Regions from separate parts of the Paenibacillus sp. MDMC362 genome, predicted to be linked through region 1. Evidence: a T-box and tRNA genes for the amino acid it is inferred to sense, from the RefSeq annotation. Region 1 holds a T-box; the other holds one or more tRNA genes.

Region 1 (4,684 bases):
ATCCAGCCCCATAAATCCAACCGGTTCCTGTTCGGTATTCAAGCCGACCCAGATCTCTACGGCTCTCAGCGCTCCGTTTTGCATCATCTCATAATAAAACCGGATATCTTCCTCCGTCAGGAAATCATGCGTTTGGGATACGGCACGAAGCCATATTTCCACCAGCCGATCATGATACTCTTCTGTATAAGGCGCTATATGCAACATCATGCTTCATCCAGTCCCTTCCAAATCATTCGATCTCATCGATATTCATGATATCGTGTAAATTGCTCTATACTATTATAGTGGAATCCGGTACATTAATCAGAGACTTTATCTTATCAGGAAGGAGAGAAGAACATGCCGTTATGGCTTATATATGCATTGCTGTCGGCGGTCACGGCGGCTCTTGTCGCCATTTTCGGAAAAATAGGCCTGCAAAACATCGATGCCAATTCGGCAACGGCCATCCGCTCTGTCATTATGGCCCTGTTTCTGCTGGGAGTCGTGGGGGTTCAGGGCAAATTCTCGGAACTCGGTGACATTCTGGTTCAGAAGAAAGCATTAAGCTTCATTGTGCTCAGCGGGATTGCCGGGGCATTGTCCTGGCTGTTTTATTTTCTTGCGCTAAAATACGGCAAAGTATCGCAGGTAGGACCTATCGATAAATTGAGCGTTGTCCTCGCGGTCATTCTGGCCTTTGTGTTTCTTGGAGAAAAGATATCCTGGATTAACGCAGCAGGCGTTGCGCTCATTGCCGTTGGCGCTCTTCTGGTTGCCGTTAAATAAGGCTCTACATAAAACCGCTGCTCAGCGGCTTTTTGTTCATTCTTTTATTGCTAAAACCTATCAATATTATCGCATTTATGTATTTCTAATTATAAGATAAACATGTCACAATGAGGATAATTCATGTGTGAGGGAGTTGTTGTTATGTCAGAGCAAGTATGGAAAGCACACGATTATGATCGGCAGTTATCGTTTGTCTCGGCTTATGGAAAAGACGTAGTAGAGCTTCTTGCGCCCCAGCCCGGAGAGCGAATTCTTGATCTCGGCTGCGGAACCGGCGATTTGGCAAATGAAATATCCGCTTCGGGTGCAGATGTAACCGGGATGGATGATTCGGCCGAGATGATTGAGCGCGCCAAAAGCAAATACCCCGGACTTACGTTTCTGGCCGGAGACGGCGAGAACTTCGAGACCGAATCGCCGTATGATGCCGTCTTCTCCAATGCCGCCCTGCATTGGATGAAGGATGCTGGTGGTGTCGTACGCTCCGTCTATGGCGCACTCAAGCCCGGTGGCCGATTCGTAGCGGAGTTTGGAGGCAAGGGAAATATCGACGGAATTTACCAAGCCTTGAAATCGGTATTCGCCGACCATTATGGAATGGATGCCGACACCCGTAATCCGTGGTATTTTCCCAGCTTGGGCCAGTATGCGACCTTGCTTGAATCCTATGGATTCCGGGTGCATATCGCCTATCACTTCGACCGTCCCACGAAGCTGCCTGAGGGCAAGGATGGCGTGAAGTATTGGCTGCTGCATTTTGGCGACCGTTTCTTCGCTGGATTCTCGGCTGAAGAGAAGGACGAAGCCATTGCCCGTATCAGCCAAGCTGCCCGGGCGACGCTCTGGCATGAAGATGCATTTTATGGAGATTACAGGCGCCTGCGAGTCTTTGCAGAGAAGGTTTCATAATTTTAGGGTTGATTTTCTAAATAGAATGGATAATAATATGAAAAACTTGAAATGTAATTTTCGTTGATTGGGAGAGTAACTGCACTTGACTTTAGTCCAAGCGAGCCGGGAGGGTGGAAACCGGTACAATGTCGGCGGTGAAACGGACCCAGGAGATGGTCTTCCGAAATGCAATATCGTAGGAAGCCCCGGCTTACACCGTTATCGTATCAAGGTGGTTAAACCCTCTGTGGTTTAACAACAAGAGTGGTACCGCGAGCACAAGTCCTCGTCTCTTTAGGAGATGAGGGCTTTTTTATTTTTCTGACGTGTTTTGTTTATTTTTCAAAGGGGGATTTAACGTGTTAAGTCATTTGATTACTTCGAGGCTTCAACAAGCTGTAAGCCAGGTGTGTGAAGATATGGGCGTCCAACTGCCCGATTCTACTCCAATCCGGATTGAGCAGCCTGCCAGCATGGAGCATGGGGACTATGCCACCAACATTGCAATGCAGCTTGCGAAGCTGCTTCGTAAAGCTCCGCTGCATATTGCCGAGCTGATTCAAGCCGAGCTTGAGCAGGATACGACCTATAAACAGCTTGTCTATGCCACGGAGATTGTTGCCCCAGGTTTTATGAATCTGCGTATCGATTGGGAATATTGGGCTGGACATCGCTTTGAATTGCCTTCGGCAACGAACGAGAAGATTGTCATTGAGCATACTTCCATCAATCCGAACAAATCCGCTCATATCGGCCATCTAAGAAACTCCTGTATCGGAGATACGCTGGTCAGGCTGATGAGGAAGCTTGGTTACGAGGTGGAGGTTCATAATTATATCGACGACCTTGGCAATCAACTGGCAGATACGGTGGTCGGGATGCTCCACACGCCGCTGTCAAAGGAACATGCCCGGTTCGGCGATTACTGCTGGGACGTGTATTCAAGTACCAATAAGGCCTACGAAAGGGAGCCTGGGCTGGTTCAGCATCGGACCGAGGTCCTGCACGCACTGGAAGAGGGTAACCAGAATCTGTCCTGGATCGGACTGCTCGTTGCCGAGAGAATTGTCAAAGAGCATCTTGAAGAAATGAAGCAGTTCGGCATTGACTATGATCTGCTCGTGTGGGAGAGCAGCATTGTCAGAGAGGGGTTCTGGGCGTCCGCTTTCGAGCTGTTGAAGAACACGCCGCTCTTCCATCAGGAAACCGAGGGCAAACTTGCAGGCTGCTGGGTACTCAAACAAACAGGAACGGAAAACGTGGACGATCCGGAGTCAGACCACAGCATGGATAAAGTGCTCGTGCGCTCCAATGGCATCCTAACTTACACCGCCAAAGACATTGCCTATCATCTGTGGAAATACGGTGTGCTCTCCAACGATTTTGTATATAAAAAATTCACAAACGAGGTTTGGACGACGAGCACTCACGGCGAGCAGCTCTCTTTCGGCAAAGCAGACATGGTCATCAACGTCATTGATTACAGGCAGCAGTACCCGCAGGCGATGGTGAAGCAGGCGCTGGAAAGCTTGGGATTCCATAAAGAGGCCGACAAGCTCCGTCATGTCAGCTACGGCGTCGTTTCGTTAAGCCCTTCTGCCGCTTCGGATCTCGGCATCGATACTTCTGACGGGAAAGCATCCTACGCGATGTCCGGACGTCAGGGGATCGGAATTAAAATCACCGAGCTTATCCATCAAGTAGCCAAGGTCATCGAAGACACCCGTTCCGATAAAAACGGTTTATCCAGTCATACGATCGCAGTTGCCTCCATCCGTTACTATCTGCTTCGCTTCGCACTGCAAACCGAGGTGGTGTTCGATTTGAAGCAGGCCACTGAAATATCAGGAAATACGGGGGTATACCTGCTCTACTCCTACGCGCGTGCACTCAGCGTGCTCAATAAAGCGCAAGAAGCGGGTGTTTCGTCGTCGGTGCCTGCCCGGTTCCCTGCCATGGAAAAAGCGGAGCATGCGCTCCTTCGCCATATCAGCACCTGGCATGATACCCTGTACGCCGCCGGCCGGGATCTATCTCCAAGCGCCATCTGCAACTTTAATTATGAGCTGTGTTCCTTGTTCAACAATTTTTACTCGGCATGCCCAATTCTAAAATCGGCGGATGAAGTGCTCCGGTTCCGTGTATGGCTCACTTCCTTATTTAAAAACACTCTTGGAGAAGCACTGGATGTACTGGGACTGCCCACGCCAAGCCGGATGTAAATCTCCCTCGGAAGAGATTAATGAATGACGCTGTACTAAAAAAGCCACCGTACGATTCATCTTGAATACGTACGGTGGCTATCATAATATTATTGCAATCCTCTGACGGTCAGTCTGACCTGGACGGCATCTGCTGCAGGCTCTTCCTGCAAGGTCCAGTTGACGGCCAGCGCTTCCTTCAAGCGAGCGACCTGATCCTCCTGAAGCTTCAGCCCCTCAATAATGCCTTCACCTACACTAAAATCGGATTCTGAGCTGATGCGGAAGGCTTCCTCCAGCCAGATTTTTAACCCGTTGCGGGTATTAAACGTAATTTTGTACCCCTCGCTAACGGCCTTTTCTAAATCTTCCCCATGTTCTTTTGCATAAGAGAACAATTCCTCATAGTGAAAATGACCATTGTTCGCGACTTGGAATCTCTCGACCTCACCCGAGCGCACAGCCTCCAGCAGTTCGGAGGTAGTTAGCCCCGATTTTCTGGCATGCTCCAATAAAATGGCGGTATTCTGTGAGATTTTCGTAAGCTGCATGCTCGACGCCTCCTCAATTATGTAGCGTAAAGTACTTTTTTCTTCTATTATAAGACGAAACCGCTAGGATGTCAGACACTTCTCAAAACATAAGCTATATTCGCTCCCGATGTATTCGCCAAACGGTTCAACCTGGGCATATCCCAGCTTCTTATAAAAATGAACGGATTCCTCCTGCGGCTCGCCTGTTTCCAGGCGCGAAAAACGATAACCCCGATTCTTCGCTTGCTCTTCCAGATAGAGCAGAATCCGAGAGGCTACTCCTCA
Region 2 (4,684 bases), on a different contig from region 1:
AACGGAAACTTAATTTAACAAAGGTGGAATTCTGATATGAATCCTAAATTACGTGTATGTGCATCATTAATTGCAACTAGCGTCCTGCTTGGCGGTTTGGGTTTGAGCGGACAGGTCATCGATGCAAGCGCCGCTAAGGCACCCGTTTCCGCCAGCCAAAAATCGTCGAAGAATGAAGTCGTACTGAAATGGAATGGCAAGACCCTGTCACAGAAAGGTCTCGCGCTGCACGGGGTAACTTATGTGCCGGCAACCGCTTTGCGGGACGGCCTGGGAATGCCTCTTAAATATGATGCAAAAAAACGTACGTATACACTGGGCAACGGTTATAACAAATTGAGTGCCATCGTATATGATTCAACTGAAATCGGTATTCTGGTGAACGGTTCGTATGCCGGCGAGCCTGGAGGACAGATCATTAATGGCCGTCTGTATGTCCCATTCAAAACGATAAGCGAATACATGGGTGTTCAGGGACAATGGCACCCTTCCTTGAAAACACTCAGCATGACACAGAAGAAACAGAACGACATTACGATCAAATCGGCTGCGCTGAAGAAAAAGATTCAGGGCGCGGATGCCGTTGTGAATTATCCTGTAATCAGTGGACTCGCAAATGCGGAGGCCCAAGCCGAGATCAATCAAGTGCTGAAAGAAAATGCGTCCGGCGTAATCACCCGTGCCGAAGGGAATGCTGAGGAATTCCCGCCATCGGAATCCAGCTTCCCTTACGAATTCAGTGGGGACTTCGTGGTCCATTACAACCAGGATGATATCCTGAGCATCACGGCATACGATTATTCCTACACTGGTGGCGCTCATGGCATGACCTTCCGCAAAAGCTTCACGTTCTCCTTGAAGGATGGCAAACAAATGAAGCTGGGCGATTTCATCAACATGCAGGGCAAGAACAAACAGAAGCTGAACAACCTTGTGCTGAGCAAGATGAAGAAAGAGGGGGGCTACCTCGGCGGATTTGAGGGCGTGCCTGCCGATGCGGACTTCTACGTGAAAGATAACGCTGCGGTGCTGTACTTCCAGCTTTATGAGTACACCGCGTATGCTTATGGATTTCCGGAGTTTGAACTGAAGCTGAAAGAGTGGAAGTAAGAGTATACGTTAAGCGGTGTGTGTAAACTGCAATCATTTATTTTCATGCTTAGCTTGTCTAGAAACATGATGTTGTCCTGATGTAACACTGTACTGGAACGAGTTACGAAAAATCCCCTGATCACGTGAGCGTGGAGCGTGTACTCCCGTTTCCTGCGGTCAGGGGATTTTTGTGTTTATCGAGAGGCTTTCTTGCGTGTTTCATTAGGCCTTACGCAATCCGATTGCCCGTGCAAAGGAATCCTGCACGGGCCTTCCTCTATTCCCCTCCCCACAAGTTAGAGGCGGGCCTTTTAGGAGGGGGATGTCCTTGTTTTATTGAAAAAACGTACCGAAGTGAGGGTATCCTTGGAGGAGCAACGCGTTCGCCTTTGAAATCGGGAAACCTCCCTATCCATTCATTCAAGTTTCCCGATTTCAACAGCGACCGGAGGGGATGCTCTCACTATTTAGTACTCGAAGTTTTCAATGATCCAGAGGATAAGAAAGGGCAGGCACCGGATAACGGCGCCTGCCCTTTACTTCATTTTTTATAAGCCTTGCGGTGGTGTATTCTCTAATACTTGATCAATCAGACCGTATTCTTTGGCTTCGTCAGCCGTCATGAAATAGTCACGATCGGTATCCTTCTCAATGCGCTCCAGCGGTTGGCCAGTGCGATCGGACAGGATGCGGTTCAGCTTGTCGCGCATTTTGAGGATGCGGCGAGCACGGATCTCAATATCCGTGGCTTGACCTTGTGCGCCGCCGAGCGGCTGGTGAATCATAATCTCGCTGTTAGGCAGACCGTAACGTTTGCCTTTAGCGCCTGCGTTGAGCAGGAATGCGCCCATGGAAGCAGCCATGCCGACACAGATCGTCGAAACGTCCGGCTTAATGAACTGCATCGTATCGAATATCGCCATACCTGCGGTAATGGAACCGCCAGGACTGTTGATGTAAAGATGAATATCCTTCTCAGGATCCTCAGCCGACAAGAACAGCATTTGGGCAATGATGGAATTGGCGACCACGTCATTTACGTCGGAGCCGAGGAAGATAATGCGGTCTTTCAGCAATCTGGAATAGATGTCGTACGCCCGCTCGCCGCGGTTGCTTTGTTCAACGACCATAGGTATAAAACTCACGTGGAAAACCTCCTCTTAAGTACCTCATATAAATACTGTTACCGTATTACCCACATGATAAACAATTTAAATCAAAAAGTCAAAGATAGTCAAACTATTGGGTAAAAAAAAGAGCCGTCATGGGCGCTCTAGGGTAATCAGTATAGAGAATAAAAGTTATAATGGCGCGCCCGCGAGGAATCGAACCTCGATCTCAGGCTCCGGAGGCCTACGTCATATCCATTGGACCACGGGCGCATAAGAAAAACGTCAATCGAAAATTAGCAACGAAGTTGATTATACCGCATCTATTTAAAAAATACAATAGCAGACAAAACTTTGTTCCTATTATATAGACGAGCCAGTACTTGGCCATAATGTATAAGAATGCCCGGGGCAGAGAAATATACTTTCGGACACTTGCAACCGGCATAATTATTGGTTAGAATAAAGGTGGGACTTAAAAAGTTTAGCTGGGACATTTTACGACCAGGTAGAGGAGAGCCGAGACGAAGTTTGCAGGAGTGGAATGCATGCGTAACCTATTAGAAATACAAGAGCAGCTTCTGCCGGATCTGATGGACACTCTTAAACGAAGGTATACCATCCTTCATCAGATCAAGTTGTCTGGAATTGTTGGCCGAAGAACATTGGCTTCATCACTCTCGATGACCGAGCGTGTTCTCAGAGCAGAGACTGATCTTCTGAAAGCGCAGGGGCTGATCGAGATTGAAACGCTTGGCATGCGCATCAGCAGCTCAGGGATATGCTTGCTGGAGGAGCTGGAGCCGGTCATGAATGAGTTATTCGGACTGGTTGAACTGGAAGAGAAGATTCGTCAGGCTTACGGGCTTCGTAAAGTGGTCATTATTCCCGGTGACAGCGAGTCATCTCCGGAAGTCAAACGTGAGCTTGGCCGGGCCGGAGCAAGAACGCTGCTAAGCTTTGTCCAGGATGGAGATACGATTGCCGTAACCGGCGGCTCCACGCTCGCCGAAGTGGCCGAGCAGATGTCCTCTTTGCCAGGCGGCGAACCGCTGACAAGCACTTGGTTTGTACCGGCGCGGGGCGGTCTTGGGGAGAGCATGGAGATTCAAGCGAACACCATTGCTTCCAAGATGGCAAAGCGCGTTGGGGCTGAGTACCGATTGCTTCACGTACCGGATCTGCTAAGCGAAGATGCCTATCAGTCGTTGGTGCAGGATCAGCATATCCAGGAGATCGTCGATGTGATCAGGCGCTGCCGAGTCATTATTCACGGCATCGGAGATGCCATGGAGATGGCAAGAAGACGTAAGCTGGATGAAAACTCTATTCAGAACTTGCAGGCAGATGGCGCGATCGCGGAATCCTTCGGCTACTACTTCAGTGAAGATGGTGAAGTTGTCCACAAAATGCTTACACTCGGGCTGCGGCTTGAGGATATCATGCGGACAGAGACGATCATCGGCATTGCTGGGGGTCAAGGCAAGGGCAAGGCGATTCACGCGGTGCTGAAATTCGGACATGAGGATATCCTTGTTACCGATGAAGCCGCTGCACTGGAAGTCGAGAAGGAGATTGACGCCGGGATTTGAACCCACGGGCATACACACTGATTTTTCCTTATTGTTGTCTTGATTGGCTTAACGGCCAATCTTGAATATATAAATTTTACAAATATGGAGGGAACTACTCATGGTTAAAGTAGGTATTAACGGTTTTGGACGTATTGGACGTAACGTGTTCCGTGCTGCGCTGAACAACAGCGAAGTTGAAATCGTGGCAATCAACGATTTGACGGACGTAAGCACGCTGGCACACCTTTTGAAATATGACACAACTCACGGAAGACTTAATGCAACAGTTGAAGCTAAAGAAGGCGCACTCGTTGTAAACGGCCGTGAAGTGAAAGTATTCGCTGAGCGTAACCCTGAAGCATTGCCTTGGGCTGAGTACGGCGTTGAAATCGTTGTAGAATCCACTGGTATTTTCACAGCGAAAGATAAAGCTTCCGCTCACTTGAAAGGCGGCGCTAAGAAAGTTATCATCTCCGCTCCAGCAACTGACGAAGATATCACCATCGTTATGGGCGTTAACGAAGACAAATACGATGCGGCTAACCATACTGTAATCTCCAACGCTTCTTGTACAACAAACTGCTTGGCTCCTTTCGCTAAAGTTCTTGACGAGAAATTCGGTATCGTTAAGGGTATGATGACTACGGTTCACTCCTACACGAATGACCAGCAAGTGCTTGATCTTCCGCACAAAGATCTGCGTCGTGCTCGTGCAGCTGCTGAAAACATCATTCCATCCACAACGGGTGCTGCTAAAGCGGTTAGCCTCGTTCTGCCACAATTGAAAGGCAAATTGAACGGTATGGCAATGCGTGTACCTACGAAGAACGTTTCTGTAACGGACCTCGTAGTTGAGCTGTCCCAGAACGTAACTCTTGAAGATGTTAACGGAGCTCTGAAAGCAGCTGC

What was found. A T-box is a leader RNA that pairs with one kind of tRNA and senses whether it is charged. The one in region 1 lies ahead of DP091_RS28870 (arginine--tRNA ligase), so its partner is inferred to be a tRNA-Arg.
Region 2: it has a tRNA-Arg gene. The T-box ahead of DP091_RS28870 (arginine--tRNA ligase) is inferred to sense a tRNA for this amino acid. The anticodon was not compared.

The regions. Positions count from the first base shown of each region.
Region 1 covers NZ_QLYT01000077.1:202-4,885, reverse strand. Annotated here, with positions in the region: gene DP091_RS28885 (acetyltransferase) at 1-210, opposite strand, end outside; gene DP091_RS28880 (EamA family transporter) at 343-771, shown strand; gene DP091_RS28875 (class I SAM-dependent methyltransferase) at 916-1,683, shown strand; T-box leader at 1,738-1,962, shown strand; gene DP091_RS28870 (arginine--tRNA ligase) at 2,025-3,887, shown strand; gene DP091_RS28865 (hypothetical protein) at 3,977-4,417, opposite strand; partial or broken gene DP091_RS28860 (GNAT family N-acetyltransferase) at 4,481-4,669, opposite strand.
Region 2 covers NZ_QLYT01000050.1:62,163-66,846, forward strand. Annotated here, with positions in the region: gene DP091_RS23500 (PdaC/SigV domain-containing protein) at 37-1,110, shown strand; gene clpP (ATP-dependent Clp endopeptidase proteolytic subunit ClpP) at 1,641-2,237, opposite strand; tRNA gene DP091_RS23510 (tRNA-Arg) at 2,400-2,474, opposite strand; gene DP091_RS23515 (sugar-binding transcriptional regulator) at 2,750-3,793, shown strand; gene gap (type I glyceraldehyde-3-phosphate dehydrogenase) at 3,894-4,684, shown strand, end outside.